DNA from 3 places in the Pseudoalteromonas sp. SG44-17 genome. Region 1 is predicted to be linked to each of the others. Evidence: predicted binding sites of a transcription regulator. Region 1 holds the regulator's gene; each other region holds the start of a gene.
The links. Region 1 encodes MetJ, which represses methionine synthesis genes. Its sites were predicted from a motif close to TAGACGTCTAGACGTCTA; they were not measured.

Region 1 (2,280 bases):
AAGCGTTATTATTTAAACGCTTTGCGGGTCTAGATTCGATAGATATTGAGGTGAAACACAATACCACCGAAGATTTCATCAATACAGTTGCTAACATCGCTGATACGTTTGGCGGTATTAACTTAGAAGACATTAAAGCGCCAGAGTGTTTTGAAATAGAAAAAGCATTGATCGAGCGTTGTAGCATTCCAGTGTTCCACGACGATCAACACGGTACCGCGATTGTAACGGCTGCTGGTATGATCAACGCACTTGAAGTACAAGGCAAAGAAATCGAAGATGCGATTATCGTTTGTTTAGGAGCCGGTGCCGCAGCGGTTGCGTGTATGGAGCTACTGATCAAGTGTGGCGCATTGCGTGAACATATTTACATGTTAGATCGTAAAGGCGTTATTCATACTCGTCGTGATGATTTAAACGAGTACAAACAGTTATTCGCTAACAATACAGATAAGCGCACACTGCAAGATGTTATTGCTGATGCCGATGTATTTGTTGGTGTATCTGGCCCAAATTTACTTTCTCCTGACGATCTTAAGCTAATGGCTGATCGACCTGTAGTGTTTGCCTGTTCAAACCCAGATCCAGAAATCTCTCCAGTGCTTGCTCATGGTGCTCGCGATGATTTAATCATGGCAACGGGTCGTTCAGATTATCCAAACCAAGTTAACAACGTGCTGTGTTTCCCATTTATTTTCCGTGGTGCGCTAGATGTGCGTGCAAGCAAAATTAATGATGAAATGAAAATTGCTGCGGTTGACGCTATTCGTAGCATTGCTAAAGAACCAGTACCAGCGGAAGTATTAAAAGCGGCGGGTGTTGAGACACTTGAATTTGGTGCGCAGTATATTATTCCAAAACCGATGGATCCGCGTTTATTACCGCGCATTGCCAAAGCAGTAGCGCAAGCGGCAATTGATTCTGGTGTTGCACAAATTGATATGCCGGAAAACTACATGGAGTAGCTGCTTAGCTGCAATTGGTAATGGCACAATAATAAAAACCTCAGTAACTTACGTTACTGAGGTTTTTTGTAGCCAATTCCTGAAGCAGGAATATATACAAATGATAACTTAATCTTCGTTGAGTACAGGTACTTCGAGACCCATTTCAAGCATGATTTTTTTCACTTCTTCAGGCACTTTCTCTGGATTATCTTTACGTAAATCTTCATCGTTTGGCAGTGGTTGGCCAGTAAATGCGTGTAAAAATGCTTCACAAAGTAATTCGCTATTTGTTGCATGGCGAAGATTATTAATTTGACGACGAGTACGCTCATCAGTCAAAACTTTTAATACATTTAGCGGGATCGAAACGGTGATCTTTTTAACTTGTTCTGATTTTTTCCCGTGTTCTGCGTATGGGTGAATATATTCACCATTCCATTTAGCCATAGGATGTATCGTTGCCTCAGGTTGTTAATTGTTTGCGCGACCTTTTGCAGCGCAAAGATGGCGAAATTCTATCGTGTTAAAAAAGATAGTCAAATACTTGTTTTTTAGCCATCTAGCGGCTTAAATGTTTTTACTTCTAATCTTGCGGCTAAAACCGCATAAATGCTTTGACTTATTAAATTTGATCCTCTAACCTTTTAGACGTCTAAACATCCATTTAATTGTAGGTGACGGTATGAGTCAAAAGAATAAAGCAACCATTGCAGTACGCAATGGTATTGATGCAGATAAACATCACGGCGCGGTTGTGCCTCCCATTCATTTATCGACCACCTACTCATTTGCTGATTTTGATAAAAAGCGCCAATATGATTATGGCCGTAGCGGCAACCCAAACCGTGATTTACTCGCTGAAACGCTCGCTAAGCTTGAAGGTGGCGCTAAGGGGATTATCACTACAACGGGCATGGCTGCGGTGCATTTAGCTACTCAGCTGCTAAACAGTGACGATACCTTAGTGATCCCACATGATTGCTATGGCGGTAGTTACCGCTTATTCACCTCACTTGAAAAGCGTGGCTTATTAAAGTTAGTGGTTTTAGATTTAACTAAATCTGAAAATCATCAAAAAATTCTTGAGATAAAACCAAAGCTAATTTGGATTGAAACACCGAGTAATCCTATCTTACGGTTAACCGATATTAAAGCGATCACCACGATTGCTAAGCAGTGCGGTGCGTTGGTTGGTGCCGATAACACATTTTTATCACCTGCTTTGCAAAACCCAATTGAGTTTGGTGTTGATATTGTGGTGCATTCGACCACTAAATATATTAACGGTCACTCAGATGTTGTTGGTGGTGCGGTGATCGCCGCTACCCAAGAG
Region 2 (2,280 bases), on a different contig from region 1:
ACTTCATCAAGACGGTTAAGCGCGTTTTTAACTTCGCTGACTGCTTCTTCCACAGTTTCACGAACCGTTTTGCTTTCATCTAGAATAGGCTCTTGCGGTAAGTAACCAATTTTAGTGCCCGGTTGAGGATATGCCTCACCTTCAAACTCTTGATCAAGGCCGGCCATAATACGTAGCAACGTTGATTTACCAGAACCGTTTAAACCAAGTACACCAATTTTTGCGCCCGGGAAAAAATGCAAAGAAATATCTTTTAAGATAGTGCGCTTAGGTGGCACAACCTTAGATACTCGACTCATCGAGAAAATAAACTTATCAGGTAAAACCATGGAAGGAGCCTTCAAATAATAATAAAAATTTCAATGTTGTATTGTAGTGGCTCACAGGTGAAACAGTCAACGAATCAACCAAATAACAATGTGCTAATTCGCGAGCAATACTCCTACACCGATTAAAGCAAGCAAGCCGCCTATTAACATTTTATTGGTAACGGGCTCGCGCTTTATAAAACCAATGCTCATTACAATTAATGGCGCGGTTGCGAAAATCGTTTGTGCAATGGCTGGATCGGTATATTTAACTGCGCCAAGTTGAAGCCATAAACCAAGGAAAGTGCCTAAAAACACAGCCGCAAAAAACCATTGTTTGCCGCTAATTCCCCTCAGAGTTAGTGCTTGTTTAAATTCACTGCTTTTAAATACTGCAACAACTAAGGCCACAGTCATCGTACCTGCTGCTAATCTAATTAATGCCGCCCATAAGCTACTCATATGCTCATTATTGAGTGCGCCTTTAGACATCACCATACCGAGCGCTTGGCAGATAGCAGCTGCAAGGGCACATAAAACACCTTTGCGATAATGTTGATGATCAACCTGTGGCAATGTTTTTTCAGGCTTGATTGCTATTACTACGCCAATGGTTGTAAGTACAATACCGCACCATGCAAATGGCGATAAATAATGATTTAATAGCAGGATATTAAAAACCCCCACAAGGGCTGGAGCAAGGGACTCAATAACTAACGTGCGAGCAGGGCCAATATTTCGCAGCGCAGTAAAATAGGCGCTATCGCCAATCGCAATCCCAATCACCCCGCCAGCAATTAGCCAAAGCCAGCTTGTCAGATGATGTGGTAGTGCAGCGTCTTGAGTAATCGCAATAGTCGCTAACATCATGGCACTTGCTAACACGCCTTTACTGATGTTTAGCTGCATAGGCGTTAAGTGATGGCTAAAACCTTTATATAAAATGGTCGAAAGCGCCCAAACAATAGCTGCTAATATAGCAAAAAGTTCTCCTAAGCCTAGCCAATCAATCACGTTTACCACCTTAAAATAAAATCAACAGGCGCATTATGGCGAGCGGTTTTTAGAATGCAAAAGAATAGCTAAAATAAATTCATTTGGACATCTAAACATCTAGAGGTTGAAATTTCCAGCTATCCGTTCATAATTAGCCATTGGTTAATTATGCCTTGGAGATGAGTATGCCTATTACCGTTAAAGATGAATTGCCCGCAATTGCGAAGTTACGTCAAGAAAACGTATTCGTAATGCCAAAAAGCCGCGCTAAAACCCAAGAGATCCGTCCGATGCGCTTGGCGATTTTAAACTTAATGCCTAATAAGGTAGAAACCGAGGTGCAATTTATTCGTTTGCTCGCTAATTCACCCTTACAAGTGAATGTAGAGCTTCTACGTTTAGACACTCATCGCAGCAGTAGCAATTCAGAGCAGCATTTAGACACTTTTTATCGTTATTTCTCTGAAGTGAAAGACAACAATTACGATGCATTACTCATTACCGGCGCACCATTGGCACATTTAGAATATGACGATGTAGCCTACTGGGATGAACTAAAAGTAATTTTAGATTGGGCGGAGCAGCATGTAACCTCAACATTATTTTCGTGTTGGGCGGCTCACGCGGGTTTATTTCATCATTATAATCTAAAGCGTGAACTAAAAGAAAATAAGCTCTGTGGCGTGTTTACCCATAAGTGTTACTTTGAACATGGAGCCTTAACGCGTGGTTTTGACGATACCTTTGTAGTGCCGCACTCGCGTTATGGTCATATTGATATTGAAAAAATTAACGCTTGTGATGACTTAGTTGTGCTGGCAGGTTCAGAGCAAGTGGGCGCTTACTTAATAAAAAATAAATCCGGCAGCCAAGTGTATATTACCGGGCATCCTGAGTATGATGCAGACACTTTAAAAGGCGAATATCAGCGCGATTTAGAAAAAGGCCCTGATGCGCCATTGCCTGAAAATTACTT
Region 3 (2,280 bases), on a different contig from region 1:
AAGTGGCGATACACTGGGTTATCTTTCATATTCTTTTTCATGGCTAAATACATTGGACGGGTTAATCCCAGTGCGCCTAATGGAATCGACTTAATGAGTCCTTGGCTTTCATATGGTGTTACTAACCAATCCGGTAATGCTGCAACCCCCATTCCGGCACTGACAAGCTGAAAAATGAGCAAGCCCTGATCTACGGTTTTCAAGGTGCCATCAAAACGTGCATTTTGAATAAAATGTTTGAAGATATCCTGACGCTCTCGTGGAATAGGGTACGAAATAATCGTCTCGTTTTTCAAATCAAGTGCCGTTACATAGGCTTTTTTCGCTAGTTCATGATCAGGAGCAACAATTAATTTAAGTTTAAAATCAAATAAATGTGCGTATTCAAGTTTATCTGGTTCACGAATGTCTGAAGTGAGTACTAAATCTAATTCATCACTGAGCAGATCAGGAATAGCGTCATAACTAAAGCCGCGCTCATAATCAACTTTGATATCAGGCCAAAAGTTATTGAATTCTTTAATTGTTGGTAATAACCAATGAAAACAAGCATGGCATTCAACACTAAGTCGTAATTGTGAAATTGGTTGATTAAGACTTTCTTTTAAACGGCATTTGGTTGCTTCAACACGCGGGAGTACTTCGCTGGCAAGTTCAAGTAATAGCATACCTTGTGGGGTAAAGCGCACCGGTTGAGTTTTACGTTCAAATAGTTGGCAATCAAGTTTGTTTTCTAAATCTTTGATTTGATGAGACAAAGCGGATTGAGTCAAAAATAATTCGCGCGCAGTATTTACCAAGGAACCGGTTTCTTTCAAGGTTGCGATGGTCTTTAAGTGTTTTACATCAATCATCTTTAATAATTCTCATGGTAAAGGTGAGTTTAACTCAGATTACAGCCATAATACGCCTTAAATTAAGATGCATCAACGTCTAGATGGCTATAAATCCCATTTTTTTACGTGAAATTTACAAATATACTATAGCATCATATTTGACAGCGTTGTCATTATATTTTTTGAGTTTGCAAAAAAATATTTCCATGAATTTACCTCAAGTTGAAACTGAGGGAGCATCAATTGTTTGATGTCAGGTATAGGTTTATGGTTTTAGCTATCTAAACAGCTGGAAGGGAATTTCAACATGGCACAATTACATAACTTAGGTTTTCCTCGCATAGGTAGAAAGCGTGAACTAAAATTTGCAGTAGAATCATACTGGGCTGGTAAAATCAGCCAAGCGCAGTTGCTTGAACAAGGTAAGACGATCCGCGCAGAAAATTGGGCTCTTCAAGCAGATGCTGGGATTGATTTATTACCGGTAGGTGACTTTGCTTGGTATGACCATGTGTTATCTACCTCTTTATTGATTGGCGCAGTGCCCAAGCGTCATCAAAAAGCGGATGGTAGCATTGATCTTGATACATTATTTCGTATTGGGCGTGGTCGCGCACCAAGCGGTTGTTCATGTGCAGCAAGCGAAATGACAAAGTGGTTTAATACTAATTATCATTACATAGTTCCAGAGCTAACTCATGATCAGCAGTTTCAACTAACCTGGACTGAGTTATTCGAGCAAGTTACTCAAGCACAAGCATTGGGGCACAATGCAAAAGTAGTATTGGTCGGCCCAGTCACTTATCTTTACTTAGCAAAATGTGCAGGTGAGGAGTTTGATAAACTTAGCTTACTTGAAAAACTATTAGCTGTTTATCAACACGTGTTCGCTAAATTAGCGCAGCAAGGGATTGAATGGGTACAGGTTGATGAGCCTATATTAGGTTTAGAGCTGACAGAAGATTATCAAGAGGCATTAAAAACAAGCTTTCGTGCACTTGCAGGTCAAGGCGTGAAGTTGTTACTTGCTAGTTATTTTGACTCAGTCACTGCCTACTTTGATGATATTGCAGGTTACCCTGTTGATGGCGTACATTTTGATTGTGTTGCAACAAATGTTGATGTTGCAAAACTAGATATATTATTAAGTACCGATCAAGTTTTATCATTAGGCGTAGTAAATGGCCGTAATATTTGGCGTACTGATTTAGAGGTTGTATTTAATAGCATAAAAGACATTGCGCTAAAGCGCGGTGATAATCTATGGCTTGCTCCATCTTGTTCTTTACTGCATACACCGGTTGATTTAGAGCAAGAAGAAAAGCTCGATGATGAGCTTTGTTCATGGCTTGCATTTGCAAAACAAAAAGGCCAAGAGTTGTCATTATTAAAAGCCGCGCTTGAAAGCAATGATAGCAGTGAGCTCGTTGCTTATTCAGCACCT

Region 2: a site for MetJ is predicted at 1,407-1,424, ahead of metA (homoserine O-succinyltransferase). Genes of this name have one in related genera too.
Region 3: a site for MetJ is predicted at 927-944, ahead of metE (5-methyltetrahydropteroyltriglutamate--homocysteine S-methyltransferase). Genes of this name have one in related genera too.

Annotation. Positions count from the first base shown of each region.
Region 1 is NZ_JACJEV010000011.1:58,682-60,961, reverse strand. It holds gene H5182_RS10095 (malic enzyme-like NAD(P)-binding protein) at 1-965, shown strand, start outside; gene metJ (met regulon transcriptional regulator MetJ) at 1,074-1,394, opposite strand; gene metB (cystathionine gamma-synthase) at 1,630-2,280, shown strand, end outside.
Region 2 is NZ_JACJEV010000003.1:219,418-221,697, reverse strand. It holds gene ettA (energy-dependent translational throttle protein EttA) at 1-329, opposite strand, end outside; gene H5182_RS22520 (DMT family transporter) at 423-1,322, opposite strand; gene metA (homoserine O-succinyltransferase) at 1,490-2,280, shown strand, end outside.
Region 3 is NZ_JACJEV010000017.1:36,114-38,393, reverse strand. It holds gene H5182_RS13045 (LysR family transcriptional regulator) at 1-854, opposite strand, end outside; gene metE (5-methyltetrahydropteroyltriglutamate--homocysteine S-methyltransferase) at 1,144-2,280, shown strand, end outside.